Regions from separate parts of the Streptomyces sp. NPDC046215 genome, predicted to be linked through region 2. Evidence: riboswitches for the same ligand, from Rfam matches in the RefSeq annotation. Region 2 holds a riboswitch; each other region holds the start of a gene.
What was found. Region 2 has a riboswitch for cobalamin ahead of ABZ951_RS03085 (ABC transporter substrate-binding protein). Riboswitches for the same ligand answer to the same signal wherever they lie in the genome.
Positions count from the first base shown of each region.

Region 1 (9,898 bases), on a different contig from region 2:
TGCAGCACGCCGCGCGCGGTGCGGGTCGCGGACCACGCCGGGTGCGGGCCGTGCCGCTCGGCCAGATCGGCGGACGCCTCGTACGCCGCGAGCATGATGCGCTCGGAGATCCGGGTGGACAGCTCCTTCGCCTCGGCCGAGTCGAAGGGCAGGCGCAGCCGGAAGAAGACGTCCTGGAGACCCATGAGGCCCAGGCCCACCGGGCGCCAGCGGCTGTTGGAGTTCCCGGCCTGCTCGGTCGGGTAGAAGTTGATGTCCACGACGCGGTCGAGGAAGGTCACGGCAGTGCGGACCGTGCGGTCCAGCTTCTCCCAGTCCATCTCGCCGTCGGAGCCGAGGTGCTGCGCCAGGTTCACCGAACCGAGGTTGCAGACGGCCGTCTCGCCGTCGTCGGTGACCTCAAGGATCTCCGTGCAGAGGTTCGAGGAGTGGACGACCTTGCCGGGCTCGGCGGTCTGGTTCGCGGTGCGGTTGGAGGCGTCCTTGAACGTCATCCAGCCGTTGCCGGTCTGCGCGAGGGTGCGCATCATCCGGGAGTACAGCACACGCGCGGGGATCGTCTTGATCGCCTTGCCGTCGGCCTCGGCCTTGCGGTACGCGGCGTCGAACTCGTCGCCCCACAGGTCGACCAGCTCGGGCGTGTCGGCCGGGGAGAACAGCGACCAGTCGGCGTCGGCCTCGACGCGGCGCATGAACTCGTCCGGGATCCAGTGCGCGGTGTTGAGGTTGTGCGTGCGGCGGGCCTCCTCACCGGTGTTGTCGCGGAGCTCCAGGAACTCCTCGATGTCCGCGTGCCAGGTCTCCAGGTAGACACAGGCCGCGCCCTTGCGCCGGCCGCCCTGGTTGACGGCGGCGACGGAGGCGTCCAGCGTGCGCAGGAACGGCACGATGCCGTTGGAGTGGCCGTTGGTGCCGCGGATCAGCGAGCCGCGCGAGCGGATGCGGCTGTAGGAGAGGCCGATGCCGCCGGCGTGCTTCGACAGGCGCGCCACCTGGTGGTAGCGGTCGTAGATCGAGTCCAGCTCGTCCAGCGGCGAGTCCAGCAGGTAGCAGGACGACATCTGCGGGTGGCGGGTGCCGGAGTTGAAGAGCGTGGGGGAGGACGGCAGGTAGGAGAGCGTGCTGGTGAGCCGGTAGAGCTCGGCCACGTCGTCCAGGGCCCGAGTCGAGTGGTCCTCGGCGAGGCCGCAGGCCACGCGCAGCAGGAAGTGCTGCGGGGTCTCGACGACCTGGCGGGTGATGGGGTGGCGCAGCAGGTAGCGGCTGTGCAGCGTGCGCAGGCCGAAGTAGCCGAAGCGGTCGTCGGCGCCGTCGGCCAGGGCCTTCTCGACGAGGGAGTCCAGGCGCGCGGCGTGGGTCGCGACGAACGCGGCCGTCTCGTCGGCGATCAGGCCCTCGGCGTGGCCGACCGCGACGGAGGCGGAGAAGGACGTCGCGCCCTGTCCGGCGGCCTCGTCGGCGATGGCGCGGGTGAGCAGTCGCGCGGCGAGCCGGGAGTACTGGGGCTCCTCCGAGATCAGGCCGGCGGCGGCCTCGGTGGCCAGGGACCGCAACTCGGCCTCGTCCGAGCCCGGGTGGCGGCCCCGCAGCGCGGCGGCGGCGACCTTGCCCGGGTCGGTGGCGGGCAGATCGGCGGTGAGGTCGGTCAGGGTGCGCAGCAGCGCGGTCCCGGGGCCGCCGGTCGCTTCCACGGACGCTGAGACCGGATCGGCGGGCGCGATGGTCACTGAGGCTCTCCCTCGCTCGGCAAGGGGCCGGGCGGGAGGCGCGCGACGGGCGCGTACGGGCAGCCTCGTGCATCAGGGCATGCTCGCAGCGTCCATCGGCCCAACCCGCGGGGCCCGGACGAATACAAAACGCCCGGTGCCGAAAAGGGGATTCGGCGGTGGGCGTGCTGCCGGCAGGTACTCGGACTCCTGCATGCGAAATAACGGCATACATACACCGTTGCGGGACAGTTCCGGATTTCCACCGGATTCCCCTGCGACGACAGCGAGGACGAGCATACATCTAGTGCTGACCGTCGCACGCACCACCACATCTTGTGTCGCACGGTAAGGGTGTGGGGTGGAATGTGCTAACAGAGCGCGCGGATCGGGGGCATGGCAGAGGGCCGCCGCGCCCCCTTCGAGGGGGTGCGGCGGCCCTGGGTGACCGGCGGGGTCGGCGCGCCCTCCGGAGCCCGTCCAGGGCTCTTCCAGGGCCCGCCGGGGTCGGTTCGGGGGCTTGCCTGACGGCGGTCTAATGACCGCCCGGCGCGCCGGCCGTCGCCGGGGGCAGCTCCTGCGCCACACCCGGATCGCCGATGTCCGCGGTGTAGTCCGCGGCCTTGGTCTGGTCCACGCCGTCGGGCGCCTTGAGGGCCTTCAGGACGAAGGTCGCCGCGATGACGACGATCACATTGAGCGCGAACGCGGTCAGCCCGATATACCCCTTCTCCCCAATAAGCGGAATCAGGTTGGTATTACCGAAATGGTCCTGAGTGGCGCTCGGCGTGTCATAGGCCCGCCAGGTGCCGTAGGCCATTCCGGCCGCCCAGCCGCCCAGCAGCGCCCACCGGTGGAACCAGCGGGTGAAGAGCCCGCCCACCAGCGCCGGGACGGTCTGCAGGATCCAGATCCCGCCCAGCAGCTGGAAATTGATCGCCACCGTCTTGTCCATGGTGAGGACGAAGACCAGCGCGCCCACCTTTACCAGCAGCGAGGCCAGCTTGGAGACCTTGGCCTCGTGCGCGGGGGAGGCGTCGGGCTTGAGGAAGTCCTTGTAGATGTTCCGCGTGAAGAGGTTCGCGGCCGCGATCGACATGATCGCCGCCGGCACCAGCGCGCCGATCCCGATCGCCGCGAAGGCCACGCCCGTGAACCAGTCCGGGAACATGTCCTCGAACAGCTGCGGGATGGCCAGCTGCCCGTTCTTGACCTTGACCCCCGCGGCGAGCGCCATGAAGCCGAGCATCGCCAGCAGACCCAGCATCAGCGAGTACAGGGGCAGAATCGTGGTGTTGCGGCGGATGACGTTCCGGCTCCGGCTGGAGAGCACCGCCGTCACCGAGTGGGGGTAGAGGAAGAGCGCCATCGCCGAGCCGAGGGCGAGCGTCGCGTACGCCCACTGCGCGTCCGGACCGCTCACCAGCGAGCCGCGCGGCTTGCCCGTCTCGGGGTTCTTCACCGAGAACGCGTCGTTCGCGCTGGCGAAGATGTTGTCGAAGCCGCCCAGCTTGATCGGGATGTAGATGATCGCCACGATGATCACGATGTAGATCAGCGCGTCCTTGACGAAGGCGATCAGCGCGGGCGCCCGCAGCCCCGACGAATAGGTGTAGGCCGCCAGCACGCCGAAGGCGATGAGCAGCGGCAGGTCCTTCATGAACCAGTTCGAGCCACCGCCGACCCCGAGGACGTCCAGCACGGCCTGGATGCCGACGAGCTGGAGCGCGATGTACGGCATCGTCGCGAGGATGCCGGTCAGCGCCAGCGCCAGCGACAGCCCCTTGGACCCGAAGCGCCCGCGGACGAAGTCCGACGACGTCACGTAGCCGTGCTTGTGCGAGACCGACCACAGCCGGGGGAGGAAGGTGAAGACCAGCGGGTAGCACAGGATCGTGTACGGCACCGCGAAGAAGCCCGCCGCACCGCCCGCGTAGATCGCCGCCGGGACGGCCACGAAGGTGTAAGCCGTATAGAGGTCGCCGCCGAGCAGGAACCAGGTGACCCAGGTGCCGAACGAGCGGCCGCCGAGCCCCCACTCGTCGAGGCTGTCCGCGTTCTCCGCGCGCCGCCACTTGGAAGCGACGAAGCCCATCACCGTGACGACCAGGAAGAAGAAAATGAAGACGGCGAGTGCCACGCCGTTCACGCCGTCCTTCATCGCCGCTCACCCGCCTTGCGGGTCCGCTCGTGCCGCCGGACGATCAGATAGGCGACGACGGTGAGGCCGGTCGACAGCAGGACCCACAGCATCTGGTACCAGTAGAAGAACGGGATACCGATGAACTCGGGCGTCAGCCGGGCGTAGGAGTCCACCCACAGCATGGCGACGAAGGGTACGGCCAGGCATATCCCGGCCAGGATCAGCGGCACGGTGACAACCGCTCTGCGGTCGCCTCCTGGTGGTTCTGTCATGGTGGTGACTCCCCCCTTGGTGATCACTGCGTGATGCGCAGGAAATCTAGGCGAGCTCCCGCTGGGAGTCACCCCCTGTCCGCATATCGGTATGGCAATGTCATCTGGCCGGTAAGCGCTGCCCAGTTGGCGGCCCGACGGCGATCCGCCCCGCCGATCAGCCGGACGGGCACGGTCCGGTGGGCGTTCGCAGGGACGCGCGGATCGCCGCCATGCCGCGCAGGGTCGCGGCCACTGCCCCGTCGCAGGGGCCGGTGGCGGCCGCCTCCAGGCGGCAGTCACGGCACCGGGTCTCGTCCCCGACCGGCCGGATCATCCGCTCGCAACCGCCGGTGCACAGTTGCAGGGCGGCCGGTCGCGGGGCCGGAGCGGGCCTGGCGGCGGACGGCTCGGGCATCTTGCGGAGCAGCCGGTCGCGGGTGATCCCGGCGGGGGAGTGGACCCGCTCGGGGAGCCCGGCCGTGAGCGCCTCCCGGAGATCCCCCAGGGTGGCGCCCCGCAGCAGCCATTCGCCTGCCAGCGGGGCGAGCCTCGTGATGTCCCTGCCCGAGAGTCTGAGCCGCCGCTCGCTGCGGCTCGCGGCCGCAAGGGCCTGGGCGCCACGGTCGGCCAGCGGGTGGGGAGGGTGGGAGGTGTTCTCCCTCATGTTCTTTTCAGGGGAATGACCGACGGCCCGGCGTGCCGGTTCACCGGGGGCCGGTTTGTCGTCAGCCGGTTGCGCCGGTTGCGCCGGTTCGGCGGGCCGGCCGTCGCGGGCGGCGAGGGCCTGCTCGGCGGTGAGGGGCACGTTGGAGATGAGCTGGGACGTAGCCCAGAGGCCGTCGGCCCCCTGGGCCCGCCACTGGTGGAAGTAGCCCTCCTGGGTGAGCTCCCGCTTCACGCGGGTGAGGGCCGACTTCTTGATGTTCGCCTGCCGGGCCGTGGTGGACAGCGGCTGCTCGGCGGCGCCTGCGGGGAGCGAGAGATGCCAGAGCAGGAGCCGGACGGCGTCGGCGGAGAGGCGGGGATGCCGGATGATCTCGTTCCGGACTTGGGAGAAGAAGCGCGCGGGGGCGATAACATGGGTGAGCATTCTCTGGGAGGCCCTAACTCCTGGTGGGTGTAGACCCCCGTCGCCGGTTTGTGCCCGGCTTCGGGGGTCGTTCAGTTGTGGCCCACCGTAGCGCACCGGAGGGTAACTCCCGGGTCACTTAAAGCGAGTTGGGTGCAGAGGGCGTTCGGGGAGCGCGACGGCGAAGGCGAGCGCCCGGTAGTCGACGAAGCGGCGGACGCCGCAGGTTCGGCAGCTGGCGATCCCGTTGCGCGGCGCCCACGCCTCGTGGTGGTGCTTGCAGGCGGGACGCGGCCGCGTCCGCGAGGGCGTCATGCGTGGACCGCCCGCTGGTGACGGCCCATGGCGATCCGCAGCGCGGATGCGGCGCGCAGATCCCCTTGCCGCAGGGCGAGCAAGCGTCGCGTTTTGATGCCCACGCAAGCGGCGCAGCGCCTGCCGGTCGGAAGAAGTTCGACGGTGGCCACGGGTTCCTCCTTCGGTTCTGTGTGACCAGATAACCGAGAGCCGTATGCGAGACGGGAGGACGAAGAAGGGCTGATCAACTCCCCTGCCGCCGGACGAATTTCCTTCTGCTTTACCCGCGAGCTGTGACGCATCCGGCGAGTGCGCCTACGGTGAGTCCATGCCAGGGAACAGTCGGTTGGCGGCCCGGATGCGGAAGCGTGGCCTGTCCCAGGCCGAACTGGCCGAAGAGATCAACGACGGCGTGGAGAAGCTCACCGGACGGCGCGGAAACGCCTCCGATCGAACGGTCCGCCGCTATCTGAGCGGGGAAACGCGCTGGCCGCAGGCGCGGCAGCGCGTCGTTATGGAGGCGCTGTTCGGGTGCACCGCCGAGGAGCTGGGGTTTACGCCCAGGGCGGGTAGGGCGCAGGGTGAATCAACCCCCGCGTCTCCCGTGCAGGAGGAGCCAGTGCAACGCCGCGCTTTCATCGCCGGAACCGCCCTCTCCGTGACCGCGCTGACAGGCAGTGCCAGGCCGACCGTCGGTACGGCGGACGTCCAGCGCCTGCGCGGGGCGCTGACAGCGCTCTGGCTCCTGGACGACCAGGAGGGCGGCGGCCCGGCCCTCGAAGGCCGAGCGCTGGCCTTGAGCCGACAGGCGATGAGCCTTCAGCAGAACGGCAGCGCGACGCAGCGGGTACGGGGGCGGCTTTACGGGTTGGCGGCGGCGTTCACCGCGACGGCGATGTGGGCGGCGGTGGACTCACGCCAGCTGGACCGGGCCCAGCGGCATATGGAGTCGGCGGTGACGTTGGCGGGGTTGTCGGGGGACGGGCAGATCCAGCACGAGATCTGGCGCTATGCCACCGCGCTGGCAGGTCAACGCGGGCGCTGGCAGGACGCCGTGTCCGCTTCTGAGGCCGCGATGAGAACTTCCGCGCACCGCAGCGATCCTCTGTACGCCTCTCTGAGCCACGCCAGGCTGGCGCTCTACCTCCCCCATAGCGGAATGCAATCGCGGGCATTGCGTTCCCTGGACCGGGCGGCGACCGCTTACTCCCGCGCTGACCTCAACGCGCATCGCCCGTCCTCGATGGACTTCTTCACCCACGCCGAGCTGAACGGATTGACCGGCATCACTTTCCTGCGCCTGGGCCGCTTCGCTCAAGCCGAGAGCCACATCCATAGGTGCCTATCGACCCTACGCCCCGAGCAGCATCGAAACCGCGCCCTCTATACCGTCCAATTGGCGCTGGCGCAGCTGGAGCAGGGTGACTTGGGGCAAGCCTGCGGGACGGCGCTCAGAGTCTCTCCTCCACGTGGTTCAGGGGCTAACAGTACGGTTCGACACCTTCTTGGTACCTTCAACAAAAAGCTCAACGTGCGCGCACCTGACGCTCAGTTCACACGTGACTGGAACGAGCACATTCGCGCCATCTGAGCACCAGGCGCGGGGAGGCTCGTAGCGCCGCCGCGCGCCCGGACGGGAGGCACTGGGCTACGTAGACGGCCAGGCGATCGGCTACGCCTACGCCTCCCCGCTCCCGGCGGGCAGCCGCTGGTGGGCGGGAATGCTCACGCCTCTCCCCGCGCCGGACATTGCCGAGAACGGCCGACGCACCCTGGCGCTGTTCGAGCTCATGGTCCGGAAGCCCTGGCGCGGCACCGGTAGCGCGCGGCGAATCCACGAGGAATTGTTGGCCGGGCGCTCGGAGGACCGCGTCACACTTCTGGTGGAGCCCACACATCCCAAGGTCAAGGCCCTGTACGAGCGTTGGGGTTACGAGTACGTAGGCGACCAGCAGCCGTTCCCGGACGCGCCCATCTACTCCACCATGCTGCGCCCGCTGCCGAAGCCCTGATCACCGCCGCCCGTCACTCGTCCAGGCAATCGGCCAAGAAGCGCGCCCCCCTGCCGAGGGTCTCCATATGGGCGGCATCCGAGGCCATTCCTTCGTCGCCGGTGCGGTCCAGATCGGCGCGTACCCGGTCGATGAGCGCCTGCCAGTGATCCCACTGCACCGACCCCCGGTGGAGCCGATCCGCACGGATCTGCGCGTGGGCGAGCATCAGTCTCAGGTGGTGGCAGAGCGCCTGATTGATCTCTTCGATTTCCGGCCGTGGCGGGCGGGCCGCCCGCCGCTCCAGGGCGCGGCGAACGGTGGCACGGATGGCGCCCAAGTCCAGGGGCGCCACCGTCACAGGGTTTCTCTCCGTCATGGTGGCAAGTCAAGGGCAAGCCGAGGGGCCTGCCCAGGACAGACAACGGGCTGTCTACTGAAGGCCGGCCGGACGTTTTGACACCGAGGCCACGCCTACCGGCGTACCGCCTTTACCCGCCAGATAGGCGCCGGCACCCGGCCCGCGTCGTCGGTTCGGAGCGTGTCCGGGTCCACCGTGACGTAAGCGGCGCGCCGTCACCGCCGGGGCCGTCCCGGCGGTGACGTGCGCGCTGGTCACCGGCTCGCAGGGGGCCGGAAGCCGTCACACCGGCGGCGGGTCACGGTGGGCGGTCCGTGGCGCGCGCGGCGCGGGCGGCGGCCGGAGCGGCGAATCAGCCCGGTGGATCAGCCCCGCGTCACCGCACCCTCCGGCGCTCCGAACCACTGCTCCAGCGCCTCCGCCAGCCCGGCCGTCGGCGTCCGCTCCTGCGCCCCCGCGTCGGCCGCCCAGGCCGTGAAGCCGTCCGGACGGACGAGGACCGCTGCCAGCTCCGGGCGGGACGGGCAGCCGGCCGTCAGGATGTCCACGCGGCCGGCGTACCCCGCGGCGAGGGCCCGGAGTTCCGGGTCGTCGGCGAGGTCGAGCAGGAGCGCCCGGCCTCCGTGGAGGTGGTCCGCGAGGCGGCCGCCGTCGGTGAGTTCGAGGTCCGGGGCGCTGCGGCCGGTCAGCGGGTGTGCGCCCGGCAACGCGTACCGCACCCCGGCACTGTTGAGCCGCGCGGTCAGGTACGTGGTGCCCGTGACCGTCCCCGCCAGGTCGCTGACGATCTCGCGCAGGGCCCGGGACTGCGGATCCGGGCGCATGGCCGCGACGTGGGACCGGGTCCAGTCCAGGATCTGCGCGCCGACCGGGTGCCGCTCGGAGGTGTACGTGTCCAGCAGCCCTTCCGGCGCCCGGCCGCCGATCACCGCGGCGAGCTTCCAGCCGAGGTTCATCGCGTCCCCGATGCCCAGGCTCAGCCCCTGGCTCCCGAACGCGGAGTGCACGTGCGCCGCGTCGCCCGCCAGCAGCACCCGGCCCTTGCGGTACTCGGTGACCTGGCGGGCGTGGTCGGTGAAACGGGTCGCGGTCCGCACCCCGGTGATCGTGACGTCCACGCCGGATACACGGCGCAGCCGCGCCTGGAGGTCCTCGGCGGTGACCGGGGCGTCCCGGTCGGCCGGCGGGCCGTCGAACTCCACGGTGACGACGCGGCCCGGCATCGGGCCGTAGGCGTACACCCCGGTGTCCGTGGCGGCCCAGCCGAGCTCCAGGTCCTCGGTGCCGGTCATCTCCACGACCGCCTGGTGACAGGTGATCTCCGGGTCCGTACCGGGAAACGCGAACCCCGCGAGCTTGCGGACCGTGCTGCGGCCGCCGTCGCAGCCCACGAGCCAGCCGGCGCGTATCGTCCCGGCGCCCGTCCGCACGGTGACGGCCTCCTCGTCCGCCTCGAAGCCGGTCAGCTCCACTCCCCGGCGCACGTCGACGCCGAGTTCGGCTGCCCGCTCGCCGAGCAGCCGTTCGATGTCCTGCTGCGGCACGAGGGAGATCTCGGCGGCGGGTCCGGCGTCGCCGAGGCCCGGTTCCGTACGGTCGACCAGGTCGGCGCGCAGCATGATGCCGGCGAAGTGCCCGACGTACCCGAGCCCTTGGCCCGCGGTCCCGCCTCCGTCCCCGCCGTTCCGCTCGCGCATGAACGCCCGGAAGCGGTCCATCGCCTGCTGCTGCACCTCGGCCAGCGCGGGCAGCATGCCCCGGCGGTAGAGCGCCTCGGCGCTGGGCGTGGTGATCGCCCCGCCTTTGATCGTCGGGTCCACTTCGGTGAGGCGCTCCAGGACGGCCACCCGCGCGCCTCCGAGCCGGAGCTCGCAGGCCAGCATCAGTCCGACCGGGCCGCCTCCGGCTACCACTACGTCATAGTCCATGGCGCCCACTATGAACGAGGGTCAAATGGGCCCTTGCACCGCCCTGACCAGCCATAACAGGCGCTGTGATGTCAACCCCGGTCGGTTTTCGACCGGCTCGGCCAGGCGGTGCGCGCGGCCCGCACGGTGGCCCCGCGGCGGCCGTCAGA
Region 1 covers NZ_JBEYZW010000074.1:1,844-11,741, forward strand. The annotation lists gene ABZ951_RS25930 (ribonucleoside-diphosphate reductase subunit alpha) at 1-1,727, opposite strand, end outside; cobalamin riboswitch at 1,882-2,040, opposite strand; gene mctP (monocarboxylate uptake permease MctP) at 2,242-3,867, opposite strand; gene ABZ951_RS25940 (DUF3311 domain-containing protein) at 3,864-4,121, opposite strand; gene ABZ951_RS25945 (hypothetical protein) at 4,279-5,193, opposite strand; gene ABZ951_RS25950 (DUF6255 family natural product biosynthesis protein) at 5,308-5,487, opposite strand; gene ABZ951_RS25955 (hypothetical protein) at 5,484-5,639, opposite strand; gene ABZ951_RS25960 (helix-turn-helix transcriptional regulator) at 5,798-7,060, shown strand; gene ABZ951_RS25965 (GNAT family N-acetyltransferase) at 7,113-7,481, shown strand; gene ABZ951_RS25970 (DUF6415 family natural product biosynthesis protein) at 7,495-7,815, opposite strand; gene ABZ951_RS25975 (FAD-dependent monooxygenase) at 8,187-9,749, opposite strand; gene ABZ951_RS25980 (GNAT family N-acetyltransferase) at 9,894-9,898, opposite strand, start outside.
Region 1: linked by a shared signal. The riboswitch ahead of ABZ951_RS25930 (ribonucleoside-diphosphate reductase subunit alpha) and the one ahead of ABZ951_RS03085 (ABC transporter substrate-binding protein) in region 2 are both predicted to bind cobalamin.

Region 2 (9,898 bases):
CCCTCAGGAGGTGTTCACGCCAGTAGTCGAAGCGGTCCGCCGGAGCGACGTCGGTGCTGTGGAACGACATCTCGCTCAGCACGCTCTGCCTCGCCCCAGGAGCAGGGCGCAGACCACCGGCACCGCGAAGACCAGCGGCGCCGGAATGTGCGCGAACCGGTGGGCCCGGACGACGGTGACGAGGGCTCCGGCGTAGTACAGCACCAGGCCGATCCCCGCCATGACGCCGATGAACGGTACGACCAGGCCGGCCAGCAGGCCCGCGGCCCCGGCGGCCTTGGCCACGCCGAGCCACGTCCACCACGAGCGGGGGACGCCGTAGTCGGTCAATGAGCGTTCGGCCCATGGGGTGCCCAGGAGACTGACGGCGGCGGAGAAGCTCGCCATGGCGGCGGCCACCGCGGTGGCCGCGAGGTGGGCAGTGGACATCAGGAGTGCTCCTTGCCTGACGCGGTGCCGGGGCGGTCCGCCCCGGCACGGGTGCGATGAGTTCGTCACCCCATGGACGAAACACCGGTGCGGAAATGTGACTCGAATATACGTACGGATCGCGGACGATCCACCTCCTCTTCGCCCCGCCCCGGCCGCCCTCCCGGACTTCCGCAATACCCCCAGGGGGTATATCGTCGTCTTCAGCGGGAGACGCCGCCGGCAACCCCGGCTCCTCCGCACCACGCATCGCCTGACACACATCCCCAGCACTTCCGCCGGACCGTGCCGCTCCCCTGATAGGGACGCCGCACGGCCCGGCCCTCCTCCCGGGAGAACCCCCATGACCAGCCTCGCCCCCGAGAAGGCCACGGCGCCCGCCGCGCCCGCCGCCGAAGTCGAGCTCTCCATCGGCGGCATGACCTGTGCCTCGTGCGCCGCGCGCGTCGAGAAGAAGCTCAACCGCATGGACGGCGTCACCGCGACCGTCAACTTCGCCACCGAGAAGGCGAAGGTCGCCTACGGCGCGGGAGTGGCGGTAGCCGACCTCATCGCCACCGTCGAGAAGACCGGCTACACGGCTCAGGAGCCGGCGGAGCCCGTCCGGGCGCACAAGCCGGCCGACGCCGCCGGCGAAGAGGGCGGCGAAGAGGCCGGCGGCGAGAACGACACCTTGCGGCAGCGGCTGCTGGTCTCGCTCGTCCTCTCCGTGCCGGTCGTGCTGATGGCGATGGTCCCCGCGCTGCAGTTCGACAACTGGCAGTGGCTGTCACTGACCTTGGCCGCGCCGGTCGTGGTGTGGGGCGCGCTCCCCTTCCACCGGGCCGCCTGGACCAACGCCCGGCACGGCGCCGCCACCATGGACACGCTCGTGTCGATCGGCACGCTCGCCGCGCTCGGCTGGTCGCTGTGGGCCCTGTTCTTCGGCCACGCGGGCATGCCGGGCATGCGGCACGGCTTCGACTTCGCCGTCTCCCGCGCGGACGGCTCCTCCTCCATCTACCTGGAGGCCGCGGCCGGGGTGACCACCTTCATCCTCGCCGGGCGTTACCTGGAGGCGAAGTCCAAGCGCAAGGCGGGCGCCGCGCTGCGCGCACTGCTCGAACTGGGCGCGAAGGACGTGGCCGTGCTGCGCGACGGGCGCGAAGTCCGCGTCCCCACCGCGGAACTGGCGGTCGGCGACCGGTTCGTCGTCCGCCCCGGCGAGAAGATCGCCACGGACGGCACGGTCGTCGAGGGCGGCTCGGCGGTGGACGCCTCGATGCTGACCGGCGAGTCCGTGCCCGTCGACGTGACGGTGGGCGACGCCGTCACCGGCGCCACCGTCAACACCTCCGGCCGCCTGGTCGTCGAAGCCACCCGGGTCGGCTCCGACACCCGGCTCTCCCGGATGGCCGCACTGGTGGAGGACGCGCAGAACGGCAAGGCCGCGGTCCAGTGCCTCGCCGACCGGGTCTCCGGGATCTTCGTCCCCGTCGTCCTGCTGATCGCCCTCGGCACCCTGCTCACCTGGCTGCTGGTCACCGGCGACGCCACCGCGGCCTTCACCGCCGCCGTGGCCGTACTGATCATCGCCTGCCCCTGCGCCCTCGGCCTCGCCACCCCCACCGCCCTCATGGTCGGCACCGGCCGCGGAGCCCAGCTCGGCATCCTCATCAAGGGCCCCGAAGTCCTGGAGTCCACCCGCCGCGTCGACACCGTCGTCCTGGACAAGACCGGCACCGTCACCACCGGCACGATGGCCCTGCACGAGATCGTCACCGCCCCCGGCGTCAGCGAGCGGGAACTCCTGCGCCTGGCCGGCGCGCTGGAGCACGCCTCCGAACACCCCATCGCCCGGGCCGTCGCCGACGGAGCCACCGCCCGGACCGGCGCGCTGCCCGCGCCGGAGAGCTTCGAGAACGTCGCCGGGCTCGGCGTCCAGGGCGTCGTCGACGGACACGCCGTCCTGGTCGGCCGCGAGCGACTGCTCGCCGAGTGGGCCATCACCCTGCCCGCGGAACTGGCGGCGGCGAAGGCCGCAGCCGAGGCCGAGGGCCGCACCGCCGTGGCCGTCGCCTGGGACGGCGAGGCGCGCGGCGTCCTCACCGTCGCCGACGCGATCAAGCCCACCAGCACCCGCGCCGTCACCGAACTGCGCCGCCTCGGGCTCACGCCCGTCCTGCTGACCGGCGACAACAAGGCCGTCGCCGCGAGCGTCGCCCGCGAGGTCGGTATCGACGAGGTGATCGCCGAGGTCCTCCCGCAGGACAAGGTCGACGTCGTCAAGCGCCTCCAGTCACAAGGCCGCACGGTCGCCATGGTCGGTGACGGCGTCAACGACGCCGCCGCCCTCGCCACCGCCGACCTCGGTCTCGCGATGGGCACCGGCACCGACGCGGCCATCGAGGCCGGCGACCTCACCCTCGTACGCGGCGACCTGCTCGTCGCCGCCGACGCCATCCGGCTCTCCCGCAAGACGCTCGGCACCATCAAGGGCAACCTCTTCTGGGCCTTCGGCTACAACGTCGCCGCCCTCCCCCTCGCGGCAGCCGGCCTGCTCAACCCGATGATCGCCGGAGCGGCCATGGCCTTCTCCTCCGTCTTCGTCGTCACCAACAGCCTGCGCCTGCGGACCTTCTCGTAAGGCACAGCGCGGCGCGGCCACCGCGCTCGGCCCACGGCCGCGTCCGGGACACCACCCGGATGCGGCCGCAGGGCTGTCCCGCGGTAGGCGCACAACCCTTGACTCCTTCCCCTCGGTGTCGCGCCGGAGTGGCCGGACGGTACGCCTCTGGCCGGATAGCGTCTCGCCCAAGCCCCCGACGATCGCCACACTGACACGACACGCATCACGCGTCGCAGACAACCGCCCGAAGGGCCAGGAATGCAGCCGGAAACGACAGGCCGCGACCGTACGCCTCCAGCACCTGTGAACGGCCGGCAACCCGTCGGCCGCGTTCCGCTGCGCGCCGATCTCAGAGCGGCCCTGCCCGATGCCGCCGCCGCGGTGGCCGTCACGGCGGCCGTGTTCCTCTTCCTCTCTTTCCGCATGCGCTCCGGCACCTCCGCGACGGTCGCGGTCATGCCCTTCATGGACGACCCCCGCACCTACTGGATGTACCTGCTCAGCCAGGCGTTCGGCTGGTCCGGCCTGCTGTGGGCGTGGGGGACCGTCGTCCTCGGGCTGCTGCTGTCCGGGCCCCGGCCCGGCCGGCCGGCGGTGTCCCGGGCCGCGCTGGAACGCTGGCACCGCACCACGAGCCTGACGACAATGGCGCTGATGCTCGCGCACGCGCTGATGTTCGCGGCCGAACTGGTCCGCTACGAAGCCACGATGACGTGGGCGGCCCGGCTGTGGTCGGCGTTCGCGGACACCTTCGTCCCGGGCTGGTACGACTCGGGAACCGGCCGGACGGCCATCCCCATCGGGCAGGGCGCCCTCTACCTCGCCCTCCCCCTGGGCCTGCTGTTCTACGTCCGGCACCGCATCGGCGCGAACACCTGGCGCCGGCTGCACCGGTTCGTCATCGTCGTGTACGTGCTGAGCGTGTGGCACACGCTGCTGTACGGCACCAACGTCTGGTACGACGGCTGGCCGCGCACGGTGCTGTGGCTGCTCCAGGTGCCCGTCGCCGTGCTGCTTCTCCTCCGGCTGGTGCGCCCCGCCCGCCGGGCCGAGCGCCTGGAAGCGCCCGGCCGGTGGACGGGGGCATCCGCACTGGGCTGGACCACCCGGGGCGCCGGCAGGCTCGCCGTCGCGGCCGTCGTGGTCGCCGTCCTCGCGGTGGTGGTGTCCGGCCACGACGGTGGACGTCCGCGCCCGGCCGAGCCGCCCGCGACGGCCCCGCACGATCACGACGGGGAATGATCCGACATCGCCATGACCGGCGGGGCGCTCTCCCCGGGCAGGAACGTCACCTGCGGCGCGCCCGTGCGCGGATGGACGGCGACCTCGGCGGCCACCCCGTACACCTCGGCCAGCAGCCGCGGGGTGAGCACCTCCCCGGGCGTACCGCGGGCCGTCACCTCGCCCGCGCGCAGGACGTAGAGGCGGTCGCAGTAGTAGGCGGCGAGGTTCAGGTCGTGGAGAGCGATCAGGACCGTGGCGGGCAGCCGGCGCAGGACGCCGAGCACCTCCAGCTGGTGTCGGATGTCGAGGTGGTTGGTGGGCTCGTCGAGGACGAGCAGGGAGGGCTGCTGGGCGAGGGCGCGGGCGATGAGCACGCGCTGGCGCTCGCCCCCGGAGAGCCGGTCGAAGGAGCGCTCCGCCAGGTCACCTGCGTCCACCGACTCCAGGGCCGATCCGATGATCCGGAGGTCTTCGGCGGTGTCGCCGTCGAGCAGCCGCTTGTGCGGGCTGCGGCCCATCGCGACGACTTCCCGCACCGTCAGGTCGAAGTCGGCCCCCGCTTCCTGCACGACGGCGGCCACGGTGCGGGCGAGCCGGCGCACCGGCAGTGACCAGGCGTCGGCACCGTCCACGCGCACGCACCCGGCATCGGGGCGCAGCACCCGGTAGGCGGCGCGCAGCAGGCTGGACTTGCCACTGCCGTTCGGGCCGACCAGGCCGACCACCTCGCCGGGCCGGGCGGTCAGCGAGACGTCGCGCACCAGGTGGCGGGCCCCGGCCGTGAGCGTGACGCCCTCGACGGCCAGTTCGGTCGCGGTCATGCCACTCCTCGGTCGGTGCTCCGCCGGGCGTCCCGGCGCATCAGCCACAGGAAGAACGGTCCGCCGCACAGGGCCGTCAGCACGCCGACGGGGACCTCCATCGGGGCGGCGACGGTCCGCGCCGCGATGTCCGCCCAGACCAGGAACACCGCCCCGGCCAGGGCGGCGGCCGGCAGCACCCGGCGGTGGTCGCCGCCGACGAAGAGGCGCACGATGTGCGGCAGCATCAGCCCGACGAAGCCGATCGGCCCGGCGGCCGCCACCAGCACGCCGGTGACGAGGGAAAGGAGGACGAACATCCGGGCCCGGAACCGGGCCACGTCCAGCCCCATCGTCGTGGCGGCCTCCTCGCCCGCCAGCAGCAGGTTCAGCGACCTGGCCTGGACCAGCAGGACGACGACGCCCAGCGACAGCGCCGCGCCCGGCAGCCACAGCGTGCCCCACTGCACGCCGCCGAGCCCCCCGAGGGTCCAGGCGAGGACCGCTCGCGCCTCGTTGCCCCGGTCGCCGGTCAGCAGCAGCAGATCCATCACCGCGGTCAGCACGGCGGCGACCGCCACGCCCGACAGCACCAGGCGCACCGAGGTGATGCGACCGCCCGCGCGGGCCGTCGAGTACACCAGCAGGAGTGTCAGCAGGGCCCCCGCGAACGCGGCGACCGACAGCGACACCGGACCGAACAGGCTCACCCCGAAGACGATCACTGTGACGGCGCCCAGCGACGCGCCCGAGGAGACCCCCAGCAGGTACGGCTCCGCCAGCGGATTGCGAACCAGGGCCTGCATGGCGGTGCCCACCACCGCGAGCCCCGCGCCCGTCACCGCCCCGAGCAGGACGCGCGGCGCCCGTACGTCGAGCACGATCGTCTCCCGGGCCCGGGACCAGCCGGGCTCCGACGGGCCGGCGCCCAGCGCGTGGGCCACGATGCCCCACACCTGGCCGGGCGGCACGTGGACCGAGCCGATCGCCAGGCCCGCCGTGAGGGACACCAGGAGCAGGGCGCCTAGGACGGCCAGGGTGGCGGCGAAGGGCCGGCGGCGGGGCGGCTTCTCACGGCGGCTGTCCCGGGTGCCGACGGGAGTGCCGGCCACGGCCGGGGCCGTCACCGGAACGTCTCGGGGTGCAGCCCGCGGGCCAGTTCCTCGACCGCGTACGGCGGCCGGATCCCGACAAGGGTCGCCGTCAGCGGGAGGACGACGAAGCGCTTGTTCTTCACGGCGGGCACGTCGGCGAGGGCGGGCCGGGAGAGCAGGAACTTCTTCTTCTGCTCGACGCTTCCGGCTCCCGCGTAGTCGTAGATGGCGATGACCTCGGGCTTGCGGGCGACGACTTGCTCCCAGGAGGCGTCGGCGAAGACGTCGTCGAGGTCCGCGAACACGTTCCGCCCGCCGGCGAGCCTGATGATCTCGGTGCCGAGGCTCTTGCCACCGGCGGTGAACGCGGCCTTGTCGCCGCTGTCGTACACGAACACAGGGACGGCAGGGGCTTTCCGCACCCTCCCGGTGGTTCGGTCCACCCGCCCCTTGAGGTCGGTGACCAGCTTGTCGGCCCGCTCGGACACGCCGAAGATCGAGCCGATGGTGCGGATCTCGTCGTAGGTGTCCTGCATGGACACCTGCTTCTTCCCGCAGTATTCGCGGTTGAGGTAGGTGTGGATCCCGGCCTTGGTGAACGCCGTGCGGGAACGGCCCTCGTTGTCGGCGAACGCGCTGCCGTAGCCGCCGTAGACGAAGTCCGGCTCGGCCTGCAGGACCTTCTCGAAGGACGGCTCCTTCTTCGCCAGCTGGGGGACGGCCTCGAAGTCCTTTCTGAGTTCGGGAAGGACGGAGGAGTCGGGGAAGGCGGTGCCGACCATCCGGTCCTTGAGCCCGAGCGCCAGCATGAGCTCGGCCGGGTGCTGGTGGATGGTCACCACCCGGGAGGGCGGCTTCTTGTACGTCGTGCGGATGCCGCAGTTGTCGATGGTGACCGGGAAGCCGCGCGCGGGCGAGGCGGTGGGTTTCGCGTCGTCGCCGCTGCCCTGCCGCGCGCCGCAGCCGGCCAGCAGGGAGGTGAACAGGGCGGTGGTCAGCGCCGCGGCGCGCAGGGCACGGCGGCGGCGGGCGAACGGGGAGTGGGGCGTGTCGTACACGTAGAGCCTCCTGGGGAGTCCGCGCTCCTCGGAACGGGCCCGCGACAGACCAGTGTCCTGACTCCCGGATCGACGTTCCCCCCGGCCTTCCCGCGCCGCGCGCAGTGGCATGGAAAAGGGTTGCACTCCCCCGGTCACAGTGGCGGGACCGTGCCGGAATCGCACCGGCTTCCTGACTCCCGTCGCGGTGATGACCCGCTGATAGTACGAATGCTCAGGCGTGCGGCATAGGGCGTGCGGAAGTCGACCGCACGCCCCCATCCGCCTCACTCCTCACGGACCGCCCGGAGGATCAGCCGTTCGGCGTCCTGGTCGTACGGGCGCCCGTCGAAACCCCCGGAGAACTCCACGCCCGCGAAACCGGCCTCTTCGGCCATCTGCCGCAACTCCACCGCGCTGTACATGAACCACACCAGGCTCGCGCGCGTCACACGGTCACCGCGGACCAGCACCCAGTCGCTGCGCAGCCGCGCCCAGTCGTCCAGCACCGTGTCCGTCTGCACCAGCAGGTCGTCACCGCGCTGGACGACCTTGGGCGGCACGACCTTGCGTGCCAGCAGTTCCTTCCCGGCGAGGTCCAGGACGAGCGTCCCGCCGGGTGCCAGACAGGAGTGCATGGTCCGCAGCACGCGGGCGTTGTCGGCGGGGTCCTCGAAGTACCCGAAGGACGTGAACATGTTGAGGACGACATCGAAGGCGCCGGGCTGTCCGTACTCCCGCATGTCGGCCTGCACGTACCGGGCCGTCACACCGGCGTCGGCGGACCGTTTCCGGGCGCGCTCCAGCATGGCCGGGCTGCGGTCCACGCCCGTCACGTCGAAGCCCCGGCGGGCGAGCGGCACGGTGAACACCCCGGGCCCGCAGCCCAGGTCCAGGACGCGCGCCCCCGGCCGGAAGGACAGCAGGGGCGAGGTGTCGAGCAGTTCCACCGCCTGGGAGTAGCGCTGCTCGGAGAAGAGGAAGTCGTGGAACTCGGTCCAGAAGTCGTCATCCTGGAATCCGCCCGTGCGCGTCATCTGGGGTCGTTGTTCCTTCCGTGTCGTCGGGGTGGGCAGGAGGTGCGCAGGCCCTGTCGCGCAGGGCGAGGAGGAGCGGCGGCAGCAGGACGCACTGGGCGGCGGCCAGCATCCAGAACCAGCCGGTGTCCCCGGCCCGTTCGCCGAATCCGTACAGCTGCCCGCCCAAGACGCCGCTGGCGCAGGCGCCCAGTCCCGCGGCGAGCCGCTGCTGTCCGAACACCACGGCGTCGGAGCGGCGGCTGCGGCGCAGGGCCTCCAGGTCGTTCTTGAGGAAGAGCACGATGTCGCCCAGCGTGATCAGGACCCCGCCCGCCAGCAGGGCCGTCCTCGTGCCGGCCGCCAGGACCGCCGTTCCGGCGGCCAGCCCCGCGAACCCGGCCGCGAGGGCGACCGGGTAGCTCATCCGCCGGATCGCGTCCGAAGCGAGCGGCTGGACGACGATGACCAGGACGAAGCAGGTGAGGAGCACCAGGCTGTAGAACTCGCTGGAGGCCCGCTCCACGGCGTAGACCGCCAGGTAGTGCTGGAAGTAGAAGTAGAGGTAGAAGGCCAGCCCGTTGGCGGCGAAGGGCAGGACGGCCACCCCGCTCAGCAGCCCCTGGCCGGGCGGACGCACGTCGCCGGATCGTTTCCCCGCCGCCCCCGTGGCGGGCAGCCGCGCATGGCCCACGGCGACCGCGGCGAACAGCACCGTCACGCAGAGGAACAGCGGGCCCGGAGACGACAGCACGAACGGTCCGGCGATGAGCGGGCCCACGGCCATGCCCGCGTTGAGTGCCGCGTTGCCCGCGGACAGGAACGCCGGCCGGCGCGCCTCCGCCACGCCGTGCACCAGATACGCCTTGTTGGCCGGCAGGTACAGCGCGGCGCCGCAGCAGGTCAGGATCAGCGCCCCCACCGCCACGGGCGGCCACCGCAGCGCCGCCAGGAACGCCGCGAAACCCGCCGTGCGCACCACCAGCGCCCACATCATCGTGCGCCGCAGCCCCACGCGGTCGGCGAGCGCCCCGCCGACGACACCGCCCGAGAACTGCACGAGCGACGCCGCGGCCAGCACCACCCCGACCGACCCGAGCCCCATCCCCAGCCGCTCGTGCAGGAAGACCGACATGAACGGCAGGACCATGAAACTGCCGAGCGGGATCAGGAAGGAGCTGAGCAGCAGGAAGCGCAGGGGCCCGGTCAGGGAGGAGAACGCGGACCGCAGCCCCGCGCCGCCGGCGGCGTCAGTCATCGGAGGTCCGGCGGCCCGCGGCTCCCGGCTGCGGAAAGGGTTCGGTCAGCACCGTGACGGCGTTGGCGGCGGCGACGGCACAGTGGGTGGCGAGCTCGGCCGTGTCGCCCTCGGCGTAGACGATCCCCGCGTACCCCCGGCTGTCGGCCAGGTGCTCGACGGGGTCGCCGATCCGCTTGACCGGGTACCAGGTGGGGGATCCGGGCATGTCGGGCAGCCGGTCGAGTCCGCTGACACCGCTGAAGATCCCCGGGCGCCGGGGGTAGCCGAGGACGAACGCCGAGGCCGGGCCGCCGGGCGGCGCCGCGTCCATGAGCCCGGGCCGCAGGCCCACCGCCGCCTCCACCATCGCCTCGTACACGTTGACGCCCAGCGCCCGGCACATGCCCTCGCCGACGAGCGCGCCCCCGATCCGCGGATTGATCTCCACCA
Region 2 covers NZ_JBEYZW010000004.1:119,879-129,776, forward strand. The annotation lists gene ABZ951_RS03055 (helix-turn-helix domain-containing protein) at 1-70, opposite strand, end outside; gene ABZ951_RS03060 (DoxX family protein) at 76-429, opposite strand; gene ABZ951_RS03065 (heavy metal translocating P-type ATPase) at 773-3,055, shown strand; gene ABZ951_RS03070 (ferric reductase-like transmembrane domain-containing protein) at 3,296-4,279, shown strand; gene ABZ951_RS03075 (ABC transporter ATP-binding protein) at 4,264-5,082, opposite strand; gene ABZ951_RS03080 (iron ABC transporter permease) at 5,079-6,173, opposite strand; gene ABZ951_RS03085 (ABC transporter substrate-binding protein) at 6,185-7,213, opposite strand; cobalamin riboswitch at 7,243-7,427, opposite strand; gene ABZ951_RS03090 (class I SAM-dependent methyltransferase) at 7,480-8,229, opposite strand; gene ABZ951_RS03095 (MFS transporter) at 8,201-9,466, opposite strand; gene ABZ951_RS03100 (ATP-grasp domain-containing protein) at 9,459-9,898, opposite strand, start outside.

Region 3 (9,898 bases), on a different contig from region 2:
AGGTGGGGTGCGGGGCGGTTCCGCCGGGGGCCCTGCGGGCCGGCGCGTCCGTGGGGGCAGGGGCTGCCTCCGGGCCGGTGCCGGGGCCGGTGCAGGGCGTGCGGTCGCGGCCGTCCGGGGCAGGGGTGTCGCCCGGCCGGGCGGGGGCTGCCTCCGGGGCGGCGCCGGACGAGCGACCCGTGGAGGCATGCGCGCCGCCTTCCGGTCCCGGGCCGGGGCCGGGGGCCGTGGACGGGGTGCGGCCCGTTCCCGTACTGCGGCGGGGTTCCGTTGCCGGGGCCGGCGCCCCACCGGGCGCCGGCGGGGCGGGGCTGGTGGGGGCGGTGGGTGTGCTCCGTCGGTCACCGGGGGCGAGGGCGGGGCCCGTTCCTGTGCTGTGGCGGGGTTCCGCTGTGGGGGTCGGCTGCTCGTCGGGTGCCGGCGGGGCGGGGCTCGTGAAGGCCGTGGGCGCCCCTTGGTCACCCGGGGTGCGGGTGGGTCCTGTCCCCGTGCCGTGGTGCGACACGGCTGTCGGGGTCGGGCTGGTGGAGGCCGTGGGAGCGCTCCCTCGGTCGTCCGGGGTGAGGGCGGGGCCCGTTCGGCGGGGCGTCGTCGGGGCCGGCCGCCCGCCGGGCCGCGGTGGGGCCGGGGACGCGAAGGCCGGGACCAGGCCCAGCAGGAGGGACGCCGCCGGCCACAGCGGCAGGTCCGGTGCCGTCAGCGGGACCGCCGGGGGGTGCAGGGCCGCCGGCGCGTAGGAGTTCGCCCAGATCATCAGGGCCGCCACCGCCACGCCCGAGGCCGAGACGAGCCAGGCCCGGGCGTCCCAGCGGTCCGGGCGGTAGCGGGTGCGGACCGAGCGGCGGCCGCCCAGCCACAGGCCCGCGAGCGCGGCGGCGAGCCCGCCGGCCAGGACCGTCAGGCCGTAGCCCGCGCCCTCGTCGGCCAGCAGGCCGTACGTTCCCGCGCAGACGCCCAGCAGCCCGCCGAGCGTCAGCGCCGTCGTGGTGTGCCGCACGGCGGGCGGCACCTGCGCGGTCCGGCCGTACCCGCGCGCGTCCATGGCCGCCGCCAGCGCCACGGACCGCTCCAGCGCCCCCTCCAGGACCGGCAGCCCCACCTGGAGCAGGGCCTTCAGGCCCCGGTCGGAGCGGCCGCGCAGCCGCCGCGCGGCGCGCAGCCGCTGGACGTCCGCGACGAGGTTCGGCGCGAACGTCATCGCGACGACGATCGCCACGCCCGCCTCGTACAGGGCGCCCGGCAGGGACTTCAGCAGCCGGGCCGGGTTGGCGAGGGCGTTCGCCGCGCCGACGCAGATCAGCAGCGCGGCCAGCTTCAGCCCGTCGTACAGGGCGAAGAGCAGCCCCTCGGCCGTCACCCGGCCGCCCAGGCGCACCCCCTTCGCCCAGTCGGGCAGCGGCACCTCCGGCAGGGTGACCAGGGTGTGGGTGCCCGGGATCGGCGACCCGAGCACGACCGCGAAGACGAGCCTGATGGTGATCACGGCCAGTCCGAGCTTGAGGAACGCCCCGTAGGAGCGCGCCCACGGCGCGTCCGTGCGCCGGGCCGCCACGACGTATCCGGCCACGCCGACCAGCAGCCCCAGCAGCAGCGGGTTGGTGGTGCGCGACGCGGCGGTGGCCAGCCCCAGCGCCCACACCCACCAGGCGCCCGCGTGCAGCGCGGACGCCCGCGCGGTGACGGGCGCGGTGCTCGGGCCGCCGGGGCGCGGCGGCGGGTTCCTGTCGCTCATCCGCGGCGGCGGCGCGCCTGCCACGCGGCGGCGGCACCGAGGGCGACCACGGCGGCGACACCGCCGATCAGACCGGCCGAGGGCACGCCGTCACCGCCGTCGTCCTTCCGTTCGTCCTTGCCGCCGTCCCCGGCGGAGGCGGTCTGCCCGCTCTTCTTCCCGGCGACCTGCTCGCCGCAGCCCGACTTCGGGTAGCCGGCGATGGCGCACAGCAGCGCGGCGGAGTCGTACCGCAGGGGCTTCGCGACGGCCGCGAGCGCCTCCGCTGCGCTCGCGTCGCCGCCGACCCGCGCGCATGCCGTGCGGGGCGCGGGCGGGGTCTCACCCTCGGGGGCGTCGGCGGCCGTGCCGAAGTCCAGGACGACCGCGATCCGCTTGCGGCCGTCCTCGGCGGGGGTGCCGGCGCACACCGCGCCGAAGTCCGCCGCGGCGCGCGGCTTCGCGGCGTCCCGGGAGTCCTCGCTGACGGCGAACCGGAAGCCGACGGTGTCCCCGTCGCCGGGCCGCGCCGTGGACGGGCCCTGCGTGGCGTACGCCCAGCCGCTGCCGGTGGCGTCCCAGAACGACCAGTACCGGTACCCGGCCGCCTGCGCGGGGGCCGCGCCCAGCCCGGCGAGGACCCCGGCGAGGAGCAGCGCCCCGAGGGCGCGCGCGCCGCGGCGGACCGTCACAGCTGCTTCTTCTTCCGGCCGCTGATCAGGAAGCCGGCGCCGATGCTGGCGACGAAGAAGACGCCGACGATCCACCAGACGCTGACGCCCTTGTCGTCGTCCTTCTTCTCCTCGTCCTTCTGCTCCGCCGAGGAGGCGGACTCCGGCTTCGGGCCCATCGCGTTCAGCTGGGCGACCAGGTCGGTGCCGGCGAAGTCGCGCGGGTCGGCGCCGGTGGCGTGGGCGGCGAGGATGAGCTTGGCGACGCGGCCGGGGTGGTTCTTCGCCCAGTCGGCGGTGCCGCTCTCCTTGGACCGCAGCCACGTCAGCGGCTTCTCGGCGGCCTCGCGGTGGCCGCCCGCGGCGAGGGCGACGACGGCGTCGGCGGTGTTGCCCTGGTCGGGCTTGGCCGGGGCGCCGGGCATGGACGGCACGAGGTAGCCGCCGTTCTTGGCGAGCGCCTCGGAGAGGTACCCGTCGACGGCCTCGGCCGCCGCGGCGGCGTCCTTCGGCTTCGCCTTGTCGTCGGCAGCGCAGTCCAGCGGCTTCAGGGGCTGGTCCGCGCCCTTCTTCGGCGGCTCGACGAGGAAGCCCTTGCCGCGCGTGGCCAGGCCCGCGGCGGCGCTGGCGAGGTTGTCGGCGCGCAGCCCGCTCTTGTCGTCCTTCAGGAAGGAGAAACCGCCGCGCTCCCCTTCCTTCGCGTCGCAGCCGAGCTGGAACGTCAGCAGCGTGGCCACCGGGTCCTTGCCGCCCTTCGCGGCGACCTTGGCCGGGTCCTGCCCGGTGGCGGCGAACGCGCCGAGGGCGATGGAGGTGGAGTTCGCGTCGCTGGGGCTGCCGGGCTGGTAGCCCCAGCCGCCGTCGTCGTTCTGGTGCGCCTTGAGCCAGTCGAGGCCCTTCGTCACCTGCTCGGACCGGCCGCCGGCCGCCGCGAGGCCCTGGACGGCCGCGGCGGTCTGGTCGGTGAACTCCTTCTGGGTGTCGCACGCCTTGGCGGGGTCGGCCCGGAAGCCGGGGAAACCGCCGTCCGCGCACTGCTGGCCGGTGAGCCAGTCGACGGCCTCCTTGGCGGGGGAGACGCCGACGGCGCTCTGCGCCACGAAGGTCAGGGACTGCCGGAAGACGCCGTCGAACTTGGGGTCCTCGGTGCCGTACAGGCCGGGGGCGGCCGGCGACGGGGAGGCGTCGGCGAACGCGGCGGGCGCCATGGCCGTGCTCAGGACGGCGGCGGTGGCCAGGGCCACGGCGCCGCGGCGCGCGTGGACGGCGAGGGAGGGGGCCATGGGGTCGGTGCCTCTCGGTGGGTCGCTGCGGGGGTCGGCGGGCGGACGGGTACGGACTGTGCCACCGCGCACGGCCGCCCCTCCGCGCGTTCCGCGCGGTGGCACCGGGCCCGGCTCCGTATACCTCGACGGTGCCGTGGGGCCGGGCACCGCCGAGGGGCGGCGCGACCGGCTCCGGAAAGCCTTGCCGCCAGGGCGCGGGTGGTCCGGCTCGTACGGTCCGCACGGGCGCGGCCGTCGTCACGGTTGCGGGTCAGCGCCGGATTCCCACCGGCTTTCCCCGTTCCGAGGCGGGATGAAGTTGTCACGGACACTTTAACCGGCGGCTTATGGGTGGCTCATACCGCCACGATTGCGACGGTATGAGGGGGGGCTTCGGCCTCCGGCGGGGCCGCTCTGTCCGGCGGGGGCCTCACGGGACGGGGCCGCCTCGGCCGCGCGGTCCGGCGGCGGGTGCCCGGCCGGGGGCACCCGCCCCCGCCCCGCGTCACCCGGCCCCGGCGGCCAGGGCGCGGGCCCGTGCGCCCGTCGGCCGCGGTCAACTGCCCGTTCGGCCCGGGTGGCCCGGGCCCTGTCGCGCCCGGCGAGTGGTGCCGGGCCGGGCGGGCGATGGGGCGTCACGGGCGCTGCCCCGACACGACCGTGCGCGTCGGCCGGCGGCGGGTGCCTGTCGTGACCGGTGAGGGTGATCGTCGCGGTCGAAGCGCGGGCGTCTGCCGGCCGCGGTCGGGTGCCCGTTCCGGCCGGGCCCGGCGCGTGCGAGGCGGGCGGCCGTGGGCCGGTGCTGCGGGTCGTGGGACGTCCGCCCCGGCGCCGTCGAGACGCGCCGGGCCGGCGGTGGCCGCTCCCGCCCCATGGCGTCCGGGCCGGTGGCCAAGGGCCCGGGCGTCGGCCGGCCGCGGCCGCCCGGCCCACTCCCGCACGGCCGTGCGCTCCGCGCCCCCGCCCGCCGCCCCCCATTGCCCCCGGCCACGGGAACTGGTACCAGTTCTGATGCAGCGTCAGATGTGGCGCACCCGCGGCGGAGCCGGAAGGCGGCGAGTCATGGCTGAACTCATCGAGTACGGGCAGCTCTTCATCGGCGGCGCGTTCACCGAGCCCGCCGGGCGGGACACCATCGACGTCGTCTCCCCGCACACCGAGGCCGTCATCGGGCGCGTCCCGCACGCCTGCCGCGAGGACGTCGACCGGGCCGTCGCCGCCGCCCGCACCTCCTTCGACTCCGGCGTCTGGGCCGAGCGGCCCCTCGCCGAGCGGATCGAGGTCGTCACTCGGATCAAGGACGGTATCGCCGCCCGCCACGAGGAGATCGCCGAGGTCATCTCCGCCCAGAACGGCTCCCCCTACTCCTGGAGCGTCCTCGCCCAGGCGCTCGGCGCGATGATGGTCTGGGACAGTGCCGTCGCCGTCGCGCGCGGCATCCCCTTCGAGGAGCGGCGGGCCGGGGTCCTCGGACCGCTGCTCGTGCGGCGCGAGCCCGTCGGCGTGGTGGCGGCCGTCGCGCCGTGGAACGTGCCGCAGTTCGTCGCGGCCGCCAAGCTCGCCCCCGCCCTGCTGGCCGGCTGCTCGGTGGTGCTCAAGCCCGCGCCGGAGACGCCGCTGGACGCTTACCTGCTCGCCGAGATCGCCGCGGAGGCCGGGCTGCCGGCGGGGGTGCTCTCGATCCTGCCCGCCGGCCGGGAGGTCAGCGAGTACCTCGTCGGCCACCCCGGCGTCGACAAGGTCTCCTTCACCGGCTCCGTCGCCGCGGGCCGGCGCGTCATGGAGGTCGCCGCCCGCCACCTCACCCGCGTCACCCTGGAGCTGGGCGGCAAGTCCGCGGCGATCGTCCTGCCGGACGCCGACCTCGACGCGGCCGTCGCCGGCATCGTGCCCAGCGCCTGGATGAACAACGGGCAGGCATGCGTCGCCCAGACCCGCATCCTCGCCCCGCGTGCCCACTACGGCGAGCTGGCCGAGCGGTTCGCCGCGGCCGCCGCCGCCCTCGTCGTCGGCGACCCCCTCGACCCCGCCACCCAGGTCGGCCCGCTCGTCGCCGAGCGCCAGCGGCGCCGGTCGCTGGAGTACATCGCGCTCGGGCAGCGCGAGGGGGCGAAGGTGCTGGCCGGCGGCGGTAGGCCGGCCGGGCGGGAGACGGGGTGGTACGTGGAGCCCACCCTCTTCGGCGAGGTCACCAACACCATGCGCATCGCCCGCGAGGAGATCTTCGGCCCCGTCATCTGCCTGCTGCCCTACGACGACGAGGAGGAAGCCGTCCGCATCGCCGACGACTCCGACTACGGGCTCTCCGGCAGCGTCTGGACGGCCGACGTCGAGCACGGCATCGACATCGCGCGCCGGGTGCGCACCGGCACGTACAGCGTGAACACCTTCAGCCTCGACATGCTCGGCCCCTTCGGCGGCTACAAGAACTCCGGCCTCGGCCGGGAGTTCGGGCCCGAGGGCTTCGCCGAGTACCAGGAACACAAGATGATCCACCTGCCCGCCGGGCACGGGGAGCGCTGATGGGCGAGCGCTGGCGGGTGGAGGTCGACCGGGGCGTGTGCGTCGGCTCCGGACTCTGCGCGGGCACCGCTCCCGGGGCGTTCCGGCTCGACACCGCCCGGCAGTCCCACCCGACCGACCCGGAGGCCGAGGCGTCCGGGGCCGTGCTCGCCGCCGCGGAGAGCTGCCCCGTCGAGGCCATCACCGTCCGTGCCCTCGACAGCGGCGCCGCGATCTTCCCACCCGACGAGCCCGACGAGCCCCACCCGCGGTAGCCGACCGGTTGTTACTCGTGCGTTCCTCATAGCGGGTTCATGGCAGTTGTGACTGTCCCCTCCCGGCGGCGGCATGGAACCTTCATGTCGTCACCGGCCGAGGGGGAGCGATGAACAAGGGGTACGCCGTCTACTGCGACGCGGACCGGCAGTTCTACGACGCCCCGCACCGGCTGCCGTCCGACGGCGACGGCCCGACCGCCCTCTACCCGTCGGCCCGCCGCCCGGCACCCGCCGGCTGGCAGCGTCACCGGACCGGCGACTGGCTGGCCTTCCGCCCCCTCGACGCCGCACTGCCCGACCAGGGCTGGAAGATCCACGTCTCGGCCTGCCTGGACAACGCCGAACGGATCCTCGCCGCCGTCCGCGACTACTGCGAGCCCCGGCGCGTCGCCTTCAAGTGCGTCCCGAGCCCCTATCTCCTGCACACCCGCAACGCCAAGTACGCCGACCGGGGCGGCAGCGGGAAGTTCATCACCGTCTACCCCGGCGACGACGAGCAGTGCCGCGCCGTCGCCGAGGACCTCGCCGCACTCCTGGCCGGGGAGCAGGGCCCGTACATCCTCACCGACCTGCGCTGGGGCGACGGGCCGGTGTACGTGCGCTACGGCAGCTTCACCCTGCGGCACTGCTACGACGACAAGGGCGAGCTGTGCCCGGCCGTCGAGAACGCCGACGGGGTGCTCGTCCCCGACCGCCGCGACCCCGCCTTCCACGTCCCGCCCTGGCTGACCCCGCCCGGCTTCCTCGCCCCGCACCTCGCCGCCCGCTCGGCGACGAAGGTCAGCGGCATCCCGTACCGCATCGACCGGGCCCTGCACTTCTCCAACGGCGGCGGCGTGTACGTCGGCACCGATCTGCGCACGGACCGGCAGGTCGTCCTCAAGGAAGGCCGCCCGCACGCGGGCCTGGCCGCCGACGGCGCCGACGCGGTAACCCGCCTCCAGCGCGAACGAGACGCCCTCGAACGGCTGTCGGGGCTGCCGTACACCCCCGAGGTGCACGACTACATCACCCTCGGCGACCACCACTTCCTGGTGCTGGAGTTCGTCGAAGGCCGCCCGCTGAACACCTTCTTCGCCCGGCACCACCCCCTCGTCGACCCGGACCCGGGACCCGAGCGCCTCGCCGCGTACACCGAGTGGGCGACGCGGCTGTACCGCCTCGTCGAGGAGGCCGTCGACGCCGTCCACGCCCGCGGCGTCGTCTTCAACGACCTGCACCTGTTCAACATCATGGTCGCCGAGGACGAGCGGTCCGTCGTCCTCCTCGACTTCGAGGCCGCCGCGCACATCGACGAGGGCCGCCGCCAGACCATCGCCAACCCCGGCTTCGTCGCCCCGCCCGACCGCACCGGCTTCGACGTCGACCGCTACGCCCTGGCCTGTCTGCGCATCGCCCTCTTCCTGCCGCTGACCAGCCTGTTCGCCGTCGACCGGCAGAAGGCGGCCCACCTGGCGGAGATCGCCGCGGACCAGTTCCCGGTGCCGCCCGGCTACTTCGACGAAGCGGTCACGGAAATCGTCCACGGGCCGCAGGGGCGGGGGGTCGCGGCCCGTGGCGCGGTGGGTGCGGGGGGCGCGGGGGGCGCGCCGGGGACCGCACCCGCACCCACCGGTTCGGCTGACAGGTACCTGCCCGTCGACCTCGCGGACTGGCCGCGCAGCCGGGACTCCCTGACCGCGGCCCTCCTCGCCGCCGCGACCCCGCACCGCGAGGACCGCTTCTTCCCCGGCGACATCGCCCAGTTCGCCGGCCCCGGCGGCGGCGCCTGCTTCGGCTACGGCACGGCCGGGGTGCTCCACGCCCTCGCCGCCACGGGCGGCCGCGCCCACTGCGCCGAGGGCGAGGAATGGCTGCTGCGCCACACCAAGAGCCCCGCCTCCGGCACCCCGCTCGGCTTCTACGACGGGCTCGCCGGCATCGCCTGGGTCCTGGACTCCCTCGGCCACCGCACCCGCGCCCTGGAACTCGCCGAGACCATCACCGCCCAGAACTGGGAGCACATCGCCCCCGACCTGCACAGCGGCCTCGCCGGCATCGGTCTCGCCCTCGACTCCCTGGCCGTCACCACCGGCGAGAGCGCCCTGCACGACGCGGCCCTGCGCTGCGCCCAGCTCGCCCTGGACAAGCTCGCCCAGGACGAGGCCGGCGACCCGACCGCCACGGACCGCGCCCGGCCCCGCGCCGGACTGCTCCACGGCGCCACCGGCACCGCCCTCCTCCTCCTGCGCCTGTACGAGCGCACCCACGCACCCGAACTCCTCGACCGGGCCGCCGACGCCCTCCGCCGCGACCTCGCCCGCTGCGTGGTCGGCGTGGGCGACGTCCTCCAGGTCGACGAGGGCTGGCGCACCATGCCCTACCTCGGCGCCGGCAGCGTCGGCATCGGCATGGTCCTCGACGACCACCTCGCCCACCGCCCCGGCACCGAGGAGTTCGAGCAGGCCCGGGGCCGGATCGTCCGGGCCACCCAGGGCAAGTTCTACGCCCAGCCCGGCCTCTTCCGCGGCGCCGCCGGCATGGTCCTCTACCTGAGCCGCACCACGGCCGGCGGACCCGGCACCCACCCGGCCGAGCTGCGCCGTCAGATCGACGCCCTCGCCTGGCACGCCGTCCCCTACCAGGGCCACCTCGCCTTCCCCGGCGAGCAGATGATGCGCCTGTCGATGGACCTCAGCACCGGCACCGCCGGCTGCCTCCTCGCCCTGGGCAGCGCCCTGCACACCACACCCGTGCACCTGCCCTTCCTCCCGCCGCTCCGGCGGCCCCAGAGCCGGCCCGTCCGGGCCGTGGCACAACCCGTCCCCACGAGTGAGAGGAACACGTCATGACCCTTCTCGACCTGCAGACGATGGAGACCCCCAAGGCCGAGGTCACCGGCGAGCTGGGCACCGGCGGCGGCGGTGGCGGCGGCAGCCGCGCCAGCCTGCTGCTCTGCGGTGACAGCAGCCTGTCGGTCGTCACCTGCAACTGATCACGGACGTCCGGCGGCCCACGGCCGCCACGCCCAGGCCGTGACGTAAGCGCCGTACACGGTCGAACCGGTCCCGGGCACGTCCCACTGCCCGGGACCGGTCCACACCCCGGCCGCGCCCACGGATCGAGGACCCCGCCGCGATGGCCACGACCCCGCACCCCCCGGACGCCGACCGGCTGCTGCTGGCCACCGCCCGCCGCACCGCGGGCCGCACCACGGCGATCTGCCTGCTCAGCACGGCTGCCGCGGGCTGCGCCGTCGCCCTGCCCGCCGTCCTCGGGCACACCCTGGACCGGATCCTCGACCGCGCCGGCGGCCTGTACGCGTGGACGGTCCTGTGCGCCGTCCTCATCGGCGCCGAGGTCCTCTTCGACGCCTTGGTGGCCTACGCCACCGGCACGGCGGGCGCCCGCGGCACCGCCTGGCTGCGCCGCCGCGGCACCGCGCACCTGCTGGCCGCCGGGCCGCGGCACGGCCTCACCTCCGGCGACGTG
Region 3 covers NZ_JBEYZW010000033.1:53,141-63,038, forward strand. The annotation lists partial or broken gene ABZ951_RS16790 (CbiQ family ECF transporter T component) at 614-1,732, opposite strand; gene ABZ951_RS16795 (SCO2322 family protein) at 1,729-2,403, opposite strand; gene ABZ951_RS16800 (prenyltransferase/squalene oxidase repeat-containing protein) at 2,400-3,737, opposite strand; cobalamin riboswitch at 3,844-3,996, opposite strand; gene ABZ951_RS16805 (aldehyde dehydrogenase) at 4,710-6,170, shown strand; gene ABZ951_RS16810 (ferredoxin) at 6,170-6,424, shown strand; gene lanKC (class III lanthionine synthetase LanKC) at 6,535-9,258, shown strand; gene ABZ951_RS16820 (SapB/AmfS family lanthipeptide) at 9,255-9,401, shown strand; gene ABZ951_RS16825 (ABC transporter ATP-binding protein) at 9,545-9,898, shown strand, end outside.
Region 3: linked by a shared signal. The riboswitch ahead of ABZ951_RS16800 (prenyltransferase/squalene oxidase repeat-containing protein) and the one ahead of ABZ951_RS03085 (ABC transporter substrate-binding protein) in region 2 are both predicted to bind cobalamin.